DNA from 2 places in the Mesorhizobium sp. M9A.F.Ca.ET.002.03.1.2 genome. Region 1 is predicted to be linked to the other one. Evidence: riboswitches for the same ligand, from Rfam matches in the RefSeq annotation. Region 1 holds a riboswitch; the other holds the start of a gene.
What was found. A riboswitch is a leader RNA that binds a small molecule or an ion and turns the genes downstream of it on or off. The one in region 1 is predicted to bind thiamine pyrophosphate.

Region 1 (5,812 bases):
CATCCACGATCAGCGGAACATTCGGGAAATGGCCGCGCATCGAGCGGAGCGCGGTGATATTTACCGGTCCGAGCGCAGAACCGATCGGCGCGCACCAGGGCATGAGCACCCTGCATCCGGCTTCCAGCAGCCGCTCGGCGACGACGAGATCATCCGTGGTATACGGGAATACGGCAAAACCGTCTTCGCACAGGATTCGCGCGGCCTCGACCAAGCCGAAGACGTCAGGCTGCAGCGTGTCATGATTGCCGATCACCTCGAGCTTGATCCAGCTCGTGCCGAAGATCTCGCGCGCCATCTTCGCGGTGGTGACGGCTTCCTTGACGGAGTGACAACCGGCGGTGTTGGGCAAGACGTGCAGCCGCAGCGATTGGATGAGCGACCAGAATTTCTCTCCACCCCTGCCGCCTGCCATTTCGCGGCGCAACGACACGGTCACCGCGGATGCGCGGGATGCCTTGATCGCATCGGCAAGAATGGCGGGCGAGGGATACTGTGCGGTGCCGAGAAGCAGGCGAGACGCAAGCTTGGTTCCATAAAGCTCGAGCACGTTACTAGCCCCCTTGCATGGGTGAGAGAATTTCGATCCGGTCGCCGTCCTTCAACTGGAACCGTGCTCGCTCCATCGCATGCACCAGGTCGCTGTTCACGGCCGTTGCAAGCCAATTGCCCTCGTAGTCGAGCGCGGCGAGAAGTTCCGCCAGGGTGGCGGCGGCGATCTCATGCGCTTCGCCGTTGACCGTTAGTTTCATCGGCAAGCTCCACTGGTTTGTCTGAATCGAAAACAAGCTCGGCCGCCCGGCGCGCCATGGCGGGAGCCAGAAGGAAACCATGACGGTAGAGCCCGTTGATCGCGATGGTCTTCCCGCTCGTTTGGACGCGCGGCAGATTGTCGGGAAAGGCCGGGCGAATGCCGGCGGCCGTCTCAACGATCGCGGCCTCGCCGAAGGCGGGATGAACCGAATAGGCGGCATTCAGAAGTTCCATCATCGAGCGCGCCGTGACCGGTCCCGCGACCAGATTCTCGATCATCGTTGCGCCCGCCATGAAATGGTGGTCGGCGCGCGGCACTAGGTAGAGCGGGAAGCGCGGGTGCAGCAGCCTGACCGGGCGCGACAGCGAAATATCAGGCGCATGCAGGATCAGCATCTCGCCGCGAACGCCGCGAAGCCTGTCATCGCGAGACGCCATTCCCGTGCAGTCGATCGCGCGGTCGAATCCCGTCATGTGCTGGGCAGCCACTCCGAAGCGGAACTCGACGCCGCTTCCGGCGAGCTTTTCATGCAGCGCCGCCATGGCACGGCGTGGATCGAGATGGGCTTCGCCCGGGAAGAACAACCCGCGACGGAAACGGCCGGCGAGATCGGGCTCCAGGAGCGCGATTTCGTCTTCATCGACACGCCGATGCCCCAACGTGCGACTTGCGAACCGGTCAAGCTCGCCCGCATCCCGCGGCATCGCCACAACGAGCGTTCCGGCCCGCGTGACATGACCCGGCAGCACCGCATCCCACCAGTCGGAGGCGTCGCGGCCGAGATCCAGCACCGGCCGCTCGGCGCTTTCGCGCTCGCACCAGGGCGCCAGCATGCCGCCGGCCATCCATGATGCGTTGCCGCCAAGGCCATGCCGGATCTCGGCAATGGTTACCGCAGCACCGCGGACGGTGAGTTCGAAGGCGGCGGCGAGGCCGGCGACGCCGGCCCCTTTGACCAGAACCCTCATGACGGCTCCGACACCTTCGGCCCAGGCGGTTCGCCATCCACCGCCATATAAAGATCGCCGCCCTCGCGGTATTTCGCCGCCATCGCAGCCATGCCCTCTTTCTGGGCCTCAGCCCGAATGTCATGGGAGATGCGCATCGAGCAGAATTTCGGCCCGCACATGGAGCAGAAATGCGCCAGCTTGTGCGCCTCCTTCGGCAAGGTCTCGTCGTGGAAGGAGCGCGCCGTTTCAGGGTCGAGCGACAGGTTGAACTGGTCTTCCCAGCGAAACTCGAACCGCGCCCGCGACAGCGCATCGTCACGGAGCTTCGCTGCCGGATGACCCTTGGCGAGGTCGGCGGCGTGCGCGGCTATTCTGTAGGTGATGACACCGGTCTTGACGTCGTTGCGGTCAGGCAGGCCGAGATGCTCCTTGGGCGTGACGTAGCAGAGCATGGCCGTGCCGTACCAGCCGATCATCGCCGCGCCGATGCCGGAGGTGATGTGGTCGTAGCCCGGCGCGATGTCCGTCGTCAGCGGTCCAAGCGTGTAGAAGGGCGCCTCGCCGCAGACTTCGAGTTGCTTGTCCATGTTCTCTTTGATCTTGTGCATCGGAACATGGCCCGGCCCCTCGATCATCACCTGGCAATCCTTGGCCCAGGCGATTTTTGTCAGCTCGCCAAGCGTTTCCAGTTCGGCGAATTGCGCCGCGTCGTTGGCATCGGCGATCGAGCCGGGACGAAGGCCGTCGCCGAGCGAGAAGGACACGTCATAGGCTCTGGCAATGTCGCAGATGTCCTCGAAATGCTCGTAGAGGAAGCTTTCGCGGTGATGATGCAGACACCACTTGGCCATGATGGAACCGCCGCGCGACACGATGCCGGTGACCCGGTCGACCGTCAGCGGGATGTAGTGCAGGCGCACACCGGCATGGATCGTGAAATAGTCGACCCCCTGTTCGGCCTGTTCGATCAGCGTATCGCGGTAGACGTCCCAGGTCAGATCCTCGGCGATGCCGCCGACCTTTTCGAGCGCCTGGTAGAGTGGGACAGTACCGATCGGCACCGGGGCATTGCGGATGATCCATTCGCGGATGTTGTGGATGTTGCGGCCGGTCGACAGATCCATCACGGTGTCGGCGCCCCAGCGGGTAGCCCAGACCATTTTTTCGACCTCTTCGGCCATCGACGAGGTGACCGCCGAATTGCCGATATTGGCGTTGATCTTCACCAGGAAATTGCGGCCGATGATCATCGGTTCGCTCTCTGGGTGGTTGATGTTGGCGGGAATGATCGCCCGTCCGCGCGCCACCTCGTCGCGCACGAATTCCGGCGTGATGAAGTCCGGGACCGCCGCGCCGAAAGACTCGCCGTCGCGCTGCATCCCGCTACGTAAGCTCTCGCGGCCGAGATTTTCGCGAATGGCAACGAATTCCATTTCGGGCGTGATGATGCCGGCGCGGGCATAGGCAAGCTGGGTTACAGCCTTGCCTTGCTTGGCCTTGAGCGGTCGGTGGCGGACAGGAAATTCCGGCGTCAGCCGTTCGCCTGACACGAACCCATTATCCTCCGGCCTGACATTGCGACCTTCCTGGAATTCGACGTCGCCGCGCGCCTTGATCCACGCGTGCCGAAGCCGGGCAAGCCCGTTCTCGATACGCGTCTCGACGCTTGGATCTGTATAGGGGCCTGACGGATCGTAGACGGTGACAGGCGGTTCGCCGGCCGTCGGATGGACGGCGATTTCCCGCATCGGCACCCTGATCTGCGGATGGATCGTGCCGGGTTTGTGGATCTTGCTGGAGGCAGGCAGCGGTCCTGTCGACACCGCAGGGGTAATGGCATTCATTTGAGGCTCCTTTGCTCATGCATTGGAGACCCAGTTCTGTGCCGGAAGGATGAAAAGACGCTTTGGCCTGCCTGCTTACAGGTTTTCGGGCATGAACTCCCGCAAAGCGCTTGCACCGTCCCTACGCCAGTATGAACTGGATCAGGTTCAACGGGTCACTGCGCCGCAAAAGCCAGCAGTATCTCAGCCCCTTGCCGGGACTCCCCTGGTGAATGCACCAAGTTGAGCGGGCAATCGCCATCTTGTCAAGGGCATTCGGCCTGCCACCGGCGGGATAGCCGTCTCGTGCAGCCACGAGCGTGAGGCCTGATTCTCGCATAGGCCGGGACCACGATTCAGCCTTGAGTTTTTCGCTTCCTGCAATTAGCTAAATGCTACCAGGCCGGGCCCCTCTGGCAGTCCAACAGGACTGTGATGTCGGACTGGAATTCCAATCCGGGTGGCCTGGCTTTGAGATTTCTTCAGCTGTAGCGGCATTTCTCTTGTCATACGCGGTGTCCGCGTTGCTCTACGGTCATGCTCGCAAGCCGGGTCACCCCTAGCTGAACGCAAGGGTGCCCTATGACAGAATTTTTCAGTCCCGAAGCAATGACCGCTCTCTTGCAGGTCATCATGATCGACCTGGTGCTGGCCGGCGACAACGCCATCGTTATCGGCCTTGCCGCGGCCGGGCTCCCCAAGGAGCAGCGCAGAAAGGCGATCTTCGTTGGTATAGTCGCGGCGGCCGTTCTGCGTATCGGCTTTGCGGCTGCGACAACCCAGCTCCTGCAGATCGTCGGCCTACTGCTGGCCGGCGGCGTGTTGCTGTTGTGGGTGTGCTGGAAGATGTGGCGCGAACTCCGGCAGAACCATGGGCAGGAAGCACAAGCGATCGAAGCGCTTTCGGAAAGTGACGTCGACTACGACGGCATGGTGGCCGGCAAAGCTCCACGCAAGACTCTCGCGCAAGCAACCTGGCAGATCGTCATCGCCGACGTCTCCATGTCGCTCGACAATGTTCTGGCGGTAGCTGGTGCCGCGCGCGAGCACCCGAACGTGTTGATCTTCGGCCTTGTCCTCTCCGTCGCGCTGATGGGCGTTGCCGCAAGCTTCATTGCCAACCTGCTTCAGAAGTACCGTTGGATTGCCTATGTCGGGCTGGTGATCATCCTCTACGTAGCTGGCGAGATGATCTATCGCGGTGTGCTTGAACTTCTGCCTCACGTCGCAGGTTCTTAAGACGCAAAAGGCAGGCAGGCCGGAACAGCGTCGTTCCGGCCTGTGCTCGACTTCCAGCTCTGTGCCGACGACAGGGCGCATCGCCCTCGTGCTCAGATCCGTGTGAGTCGCGGCTTGCCTCCACGCAAACGGCCAAAACGGAAGGCATCTGAAACGGCTGAACGGACCATAAGCATCTCGCCTATGGTTTCGTGTGTCATGAGCCCGACCAGCCGTTCGGAATTGTCCACGACGGCAACAGCAGGCACGTCTGACTGCTGCATGAGCCGCAGGCTCTCCTCGAGGCTTTTGCGGTAATGTATCCTCGGGATATCGTTGCGCATTGCGCTCGTAACCGGTGCAGCGGGTCCCTTTTCCTTCAATGTCCGGATCATGTCGTCGCGTGTCACCAATCCCTGGAGGTGGCCAGCGGAGTCGATGACAGGGAATTCGTGCTGCGTGGTGGCGAGCAGCATCTCGATCGCCTCGTCGAGCGTCGCCGACCGTTCCAGCCGGGCGAACTCGGTGATCATCACGTCCCCGACCAGGACGCTTGTGGCTACGTCCCGGATCTGGGCGTTCTGCGCTTCCGCTGCCGCGGCGAGATAGACGAAGATGCCGATGAAGATGAGCAGCGGGTTGTAGAACAGCCCAAGGAAACCGAAGACGAAGGCCATTCCTTGCCCGATCGTGGCGGCGATCTGGGTCGCGCGCGACCAGGAAAGGCGGGCGGCGAGGGCGGCGCGCAGGATACGGCCGCCATCCATTGGGAAGGCCGGGATCATGTTGAAAAGCACCAAGAAGACATTGACCCCTGCAAGCCTGGCGAGAAAATTCGTACGCGGATCCTCGATCCCGGCCATCTGTTCGACACCCGCCGACCCGCCGAGCAAGGCGAAGATCAGCGCGGCGATCGCGACATTGACCAGCGGCCCCGCGACCGCGATCACGAACTCCTGCCCCGGCTCTTCCGGCATGCGTTCGAGCCTGGCCACGCCGCCGATCGGCAAAAGAGTAATGTCCGGTGTGCTGATGCCGAAGTACCGCGCCGCGGCGATGTGGCCGAA
Region 2 (5,812 bases), 2.8 Mb from region 1:
CGCAGCCGCTTCGGTCCTGCCCGCCGCTGTCGCCTCGCCAGTCTCGGCCTTCGGCCGCGCCTTGCGATCATCGAGCCTGGTGCCGCCGCGCTGCGCCAGCATGTCGGAATAGCCGCCAGCATATTCGATCCAGCGGCCGCCGCCGTCCGGCGCGATCAGGCTGGTCACGGTGCGATCGAGGAAATCGCGGTCATGGCTGACCAGGATGACCGTGCCGGCAAAACCTGCGACCAATTCCTGCAGCAGTTCCAGCGTCTCCATGTCGAGGTCGTTGGTCGGCTCGTCGAGCACCAGCAGGTTTGCCGGCCGCGCCAGCACGCGGGCCAGCAGCAGCCGCGCTCGCTCGCCGCCCGAAAGCTCGCGCACCGGCGTGCGCGCCTGTTCCGGTTTGAACAGGAAGTCCTTCATGTAGGAGACGACGTGGCGCTGCTCGCCGTTGATGACAAGGTTCTCGCCGCGCCCATCGGTGAGATATTGTGTCAGCGTCTCTTGCGGATCGACCGCCTCGCGCTTCTGATCGAGCGTGGCGATCTCCAGATTGATGCCGAGCCGCACCGTGCCTGAGTCCGGCTTCAATTCGCCGGTCAGCATCTTCAGCAGCGTCGTCTTGCCGGCGCCGTTCGGCCCGACCAGGCCGACGCGGTCGCCGCGCTGGATGCGGGTCGAGAAGCCCTTGACCACCGTGAGGTCGCCAAAGCTCTTCTCGATGTTCTTGGCCTCGATGACGAGTTTGCCGGATTCGGCCGCGTCGCTGGCCACCATGGTCGCCGCGCCCTCGGCGCCCCGATGGCCACGAAAACGTTGGCGCATGGTCTGCAATTCGCCGAGCCGGCGCATGTTGCGCTTGCGTCGTGCCGTCACGCCGTAGCGCAGCCAGTGCTCCTCGCGCACGATCTGGCGGCCAAGCTTGTGCTGCTCGCGCTCCTCTTCCTCCAGCACCGTGTCGCGCCATTCCTCGAAATGGCCGAAGCCCTTGTCCAGCCTGCGGGTCTGGCCGCGATCGAGCCAGACGGTGGCGCGCGACACGCGTTCGAGGAAGCGGCGGTCGTGCGAGATGACGATCAGCGCGGAAGAGGTGCGGACAAGCTCCTCCTCCAGCCATTCGATGACCGAAAGGTCGAGATGGTTGGTCGGCTCATCGAGGAGGAGAATGTCGGGCTCCGGCGCCATGACGCGGGCAAGGGCGGCGCGGCGCGCCTCGCCGCCGGACAAGTCGTCCGGCCGGTCCTCGCCGGACAGGCCGAGATGTTCCATCAGATAGGTGGCGCGGTAGGGATCGTCGGCAGGTCCGAGTCCCGCCTCGACATAGGCGCGGACGCTGGCGAAACCGTCCATGTCGGGCATTTGCGGCAGGTAGCGCACCGTCGCAGAGGGCTGGCGGAACACCTCGCCGTCCTGCGGCTCGATCAATCCCGCTGCGATCTTGAGCAATGTCGACTTGCCCGAGCCGTTGCGGCCGACCAGGGCGATCTTGTCGCCGGCCGACGCTGTCAGTTCCGCTCCGTCGAGCAGCGGCGTGCCACCGAAGGTCAGTTTTATCCCGTCGAGATTGAGAAGCGGCGGCGCCATGTCAGCTTTCGGGTAAGGGAAAAGGATGGGCGAGCAACAGCGCGCGGCCGCTGTCCAGCGCGATTTCGAGCCGGCCCTTGACCTCGTTGGAAAGGGTCAGCGACGAGCCGAACGCCACCTCGACATGGTTCAGCGGCCATTTGGCGCCGGAGACGGTCAGGCCGGTAAGATCGGAGAAGTCGAGGATCGAAAACAGCGTGCCGTCGGCGTAGTCGAAGCCGGCCTTTCCGGGAAGCAAGGGGATGCCTTCCTGCGCCCCGCTGGTCAAAAGCACGTCCGTCCCGCTTTCCGCCAGTCGCAGGCTGAGCGCCAGATGCAGGAATGCGTGGTCGATGCGCCTGCCGCCGAACGCACCTGCGAGCACGAGGCTGGTCGCACCGCGTTCGAGCGCGGCGGCGATGGCCAGTTCGCCGTCGGTGCTGTCCTTTTCTGCCGGAAACACATGGCGGGGAACGGCGGTCAGATCGTCCGGCAAATCCGCCGGGACGGAATCGAAGTCGCCGACCCAGAGTTCCGGCGTCACGCCCAAAGTCCGGGCATGGCCGATGCCGGCATCGGCGGCGATGACGCGTGTGCCGGCGACCTGGCGGTCGAGCAGTGGTGTGCGGATAAGATCGCCGCCAAGCAGGATGGTGAATGCGCTCATATGCGTGGCCCTTACCAGCCCCGCTTGCGAAACGGAAGGCCGCGCCCGCGTGCCCGGCAAACTTCCGCTTGCGTCGCACTTGGGCCGGCCCTATGTGTCGAAACGCTCTAACGGGGTGCTGGACGCGATCTTCGCGGACCGGCTGAGAGGCAACGACGCCAACCCGCTGAACCTGATCCGGTTTGTACCGGCGGAGGGATTAGACGTTTCGGAAAACCCGACGCCTCAATTCCTTTCAATGCGAACGAAGGAGGCGCCGATGCGCACGCTTTTTTACTCTCTTGTCTCAGCAGTGCTCCTTGCGGCGTCCGTTCTCGCCGGCGGGCCGGCATCCGCGCAGGAGAAGCTCACCGTCTACACGTATGAGAGCTTTACCGCCGACTGGGGTCCTGGCCCCGCGGTGAAGAAGGCCTTCGAGGCGGAATGCGGCTGTACTCTCGATTTTGTCGCGGTCGCTGACGGTGTAGCGCTGCTCAACCGCGTCAAGCTGGAAGGGGCCGCCACCAAGGCCGATATCGTGCTCGGCCTCGACACCAATCTGACGGCCGAAGCCAAGGCCACCGGCCTGTTTTCGCCGCATGGTGCGGTGACCGACGTCAATGTGCCGGGCGGCTGGAGCGACGATGTTTTCGTGCCGTTCGACTACGGTTATTTCGCCGTCGTCTACGACACCGAAAAGCTGAAAACCCCGCCGAAGAGCCTGAAGGAATTGGTCGAGGGCAATGCCGATGAGAAGATCGTCATCCAGGATCCGCGCACCTCGACGCCTGGTCTCGGCCTGCTGCTGTGGGTGAGGTCGGTCTATGGCGACAAGGCGCCGGAAGCCTGGGCCAAGCTCAAGGCGAAGGTGCTCACAGTGACGCCGGGCTGGAGCGAGGCCTACGGCCTATTCACCAAGGGCGAGGCGCCAATGGTGCTGTCCTACACCACATCGCCGGCCTATCACATGGTCGCCGAAAACACCGGGCGCTACCAGGCGGCGCCCTTCGAGGAGGGCGAGTATCTGCAGATCGAGGTGGCCGGCATCACCACCACGGGTGCCAAAAACCCGCTGGCAGAACAGTTCCTGACTTTCATGACCGGGCCGAAATTCCAGGATGTCATCCCCGAGACCAACTGGATGTTCCCGGCCGGCAAGACCGACAAGCCGCTCAATCCGGCCTTCGACAAGCTCGTCAAGCCGACCAGGACGTTGATGTTCAGCCCCGAAGAGGTCGCCGCCAACCGCAAGGCCTGGGTCGACGAATGGTTGTCGGTGATGAGCAAGTAGTCTTTGCAGGCAAATCTCGTGAGATGACCGCTCTACGGCGCCCCCCTCTGTCCTGCCGGACATCTCCCGCCAATCTCCCCCCTTGTGGGGGAGATGTCCGGCAGGACAGAGGGGGGCGCGAAGGAACGCGACGTTCGTTAGACACCAGTCAAAGAACGGTCCCGTGTCAGGTGGTCCAGAGTGCCGCACGCACCCCCTCCTGACTCTCGCGTCATCGCCGGCATCATCGCGCTTGACGCTATTGCGCTGCTGATCGGCGGAGCGTTCGCCGGGCTCATCCTTGAAGGCACACGCGACCCGTCCGGCGCCGCTTCGGCCTTCGATTCCTACCTCTTGCGCGTCGCTCGTTTCACGCTGTGGCAGGCTTTGCTGTCGACGCTGCTTTCCGTCGTGCCGGCGCTGTTGGTTGCTCGGGCGCTGTCGCGGCATCCGCGCTTCTTTGGCCGCGACCTGATCCTGCAGCTCTTCGCCGTGCCGCTGGCGCTGCCGGCCATCGTCGCGGCGCTCGGCATTCTGGCCCTTTATGGCCGTGCCGGCTATTTCGCCGGCGTGCTCACCGCGATTGGAGGTCAGGGCTGGCCGGGCATATACGGCCTGTCCGGCATCCTCGTCGCCCATGTCTTCTTCAATCTGCCGCTGGCTACGCGATTGTTCCTTGAAGCACTGGGGACAGTGCCGGCCGACCAGTGGCGATTGGCGAGCCAGCTCGGCATGGGCGCCAGGCCTGCCTTCCGGCTGATCGAATGGCCGACGCTGCGCGCGGCACTGCCGGGGGTCGCCGGGCTTGTCTTCATGCTCTGCATCACGTCCTTCACCATCGTGCTGACGCTGGGCGGCGGGCCGCGCGCGACGACACTGGAGGTCGCCATCTACCAGGCGCTGCGTTTCGATTTCGATCCTGCCCGCGCGGTGACGCTGACGCTGTTGCAGATCGTGCTGACCTTCGTCGTGGTGCTGGCATTGATGCGGCTCGGCGCCAACACTGTCGGCGACGCCAACCTGCCGGTGGCGCCGCGCCGATATCTTTCGCCAGGCATCGCCGAGACCGTGCTGAACGCCGCATTGATCGTTCTGGCATTGCTGTTCGTCGCCGGGCCGATGGCGGCCACGGTGACGTCAGGCCTTGGCGCCGATCTCGGCCGGCTGGCGGGCGAGAGCGTGGTGCGGCAAGCGACGCTGACCAGCGCCGTGCTCGCCTTGCTGGCGGCGCTGCTTTCGGTGGCGCTGTCGCTGTCGCTCGTCATGGCACGGCGGGCGCTGGCCTTGAACCGTCGCGTCGGCGCCAGGACGCTACTCGAACACGCCACCGATACCGGCGCCGGCTTCGTGCTCGTCGTGCCGCCCATCGTCATCGGCGCCGGCTGGTTTCTGCTCCTGCGCACTGTCAGCGACGTCTTTGCCATCGCCCCTGTCATGGTCGTCACCGTCAACGCGGTGATGGCGATGCCGTTTGCCATCCGCGCCATCCGCCCCGGCTATGATGCGGCGAGCGAACGCCACGAACGGCTCTGTCTGCTGCTTGGCATTACGGGGTGGAACCGGTTCCGGCTGGTCGACTGGCCGCCGCTGCGGCGGCCGCTCGCCACCGGTTTCGCCTTTGCCATGGCGCTGTCGCTCGGCGATCTCGGCGTTATTGCCCTGTTCGGCAGCGATTCCCTGCAGACATTGCCTTATCTCCTGCTGGCGCGCATGGGCAGCTATCGCACGATGGACGCCGCAGGGCTGGCGTTGCTGCTCGGTCTGGTCTGTCTCGCGCTAGTCCTGGCCACGAACTGGCTGGGACGGGGAGAAAAACCATGACGCACGACAGCTCGGAAAACGGTACGGCCGTACGGCTGGAAAAGGTCTCGTTCAGTTATGGCGAAGCGCCGTTCTTATTCGATGTCGAGTTCGCCGCTTCGAAGATCACCGCCATCATGGGGCCGAGCGGCTCGGGAAAATCGACGCTGCTCAATCTGGTCGCCGGCTTCGAGACGCCGCGATCGGGCCGCGTGCTGATCAGCGGCGCCGATGTCGGCGCCAGACCACCTTCGGCGCGGCCGGTGTCGATGGTGTTCCAGGAGAACAATCTCTTTGCCCATCTTTCGGTCGAACGAAATGTCGGGCTAGGCCGCTCGCCGTCGCTCAGGCTGACCGAGACCGACCATGCTGCAGTCGCCGTGGCGCTCAAGCGCGTCGGCCTTGCCGGCAAGGAACAGCGCCTGCCGCGCGAATTGTCCGGCGGCGAGCGGCAGCGTGTCGCGCTCGCCCGCGTCCTGGTGCGCGACCGGCCGGTGCTCTTGCTCGATGAGCCCTTCGCCTCGCTCGGACCGGCCCTGCGCGACGAC

Region 2: it holds a riboswitch for thiamine pyrophosphate, as region 1 does, so the genes downstream of both, thiB (thiamine ABC transporter substrate binding subunit) here and thiC (phosphomethylpyrimidine synthase ThiC) in region 1, are expected to answer to the same signal.

What each region holds. Positions count from the first base shown of each region.
Region 1 covers NZ_CP034443.1:3,742,768-3,748,579, forward strand. Annotated here, with positions in the region: gene EJ066_RS17895 (thiazole synthase) at 1-550, opposite strand, end outside; gene thiS (sulfur carrier protein ThiS) at 555-752, opposite strand; gene thiO (glycine oxidase ThiO) at 721-1,722, opposite strand; gene thiC (phosphomethylpyrimidine synthase ThiC) at 1,719-3,548, opposite strand; TPP riboswitch at 3,649-3,765, opposite strand; gene EJ066_RS17915 (TerC family protein) at 4,110-4,766, shown strand; gene EJ066_RS17920 (site-2 protease family protein) at 4,859-5,812, opposite strand, start outside.
Region 2 covers NZ_CP034443.1:977,177-982,988, reverse strand. Annotated here, with positions in the region: gene EJ066_RS04920 (ABC-F family ATP-binding cassette domain-containing protein) at 1-1,569, opposite strand, end outside; gene EJ066_RS04915 (thiamine diphosphokinase) at 1,571-2,215, opposite strand; TPP riboswitch at 2,317-2,431, shown strand; gene thiB (thiamine ABC transporter substrate binding subunit) at 2,475-3,485, shown strand; gene thiP (thiamine/thiamine pyrophosphate ABC transporter permease) at 3,666-5,285, shown strand; gene thiQ (thiamine ABC transporter ATP-binding protein) at 5,282-5,812, shown strand, end outside.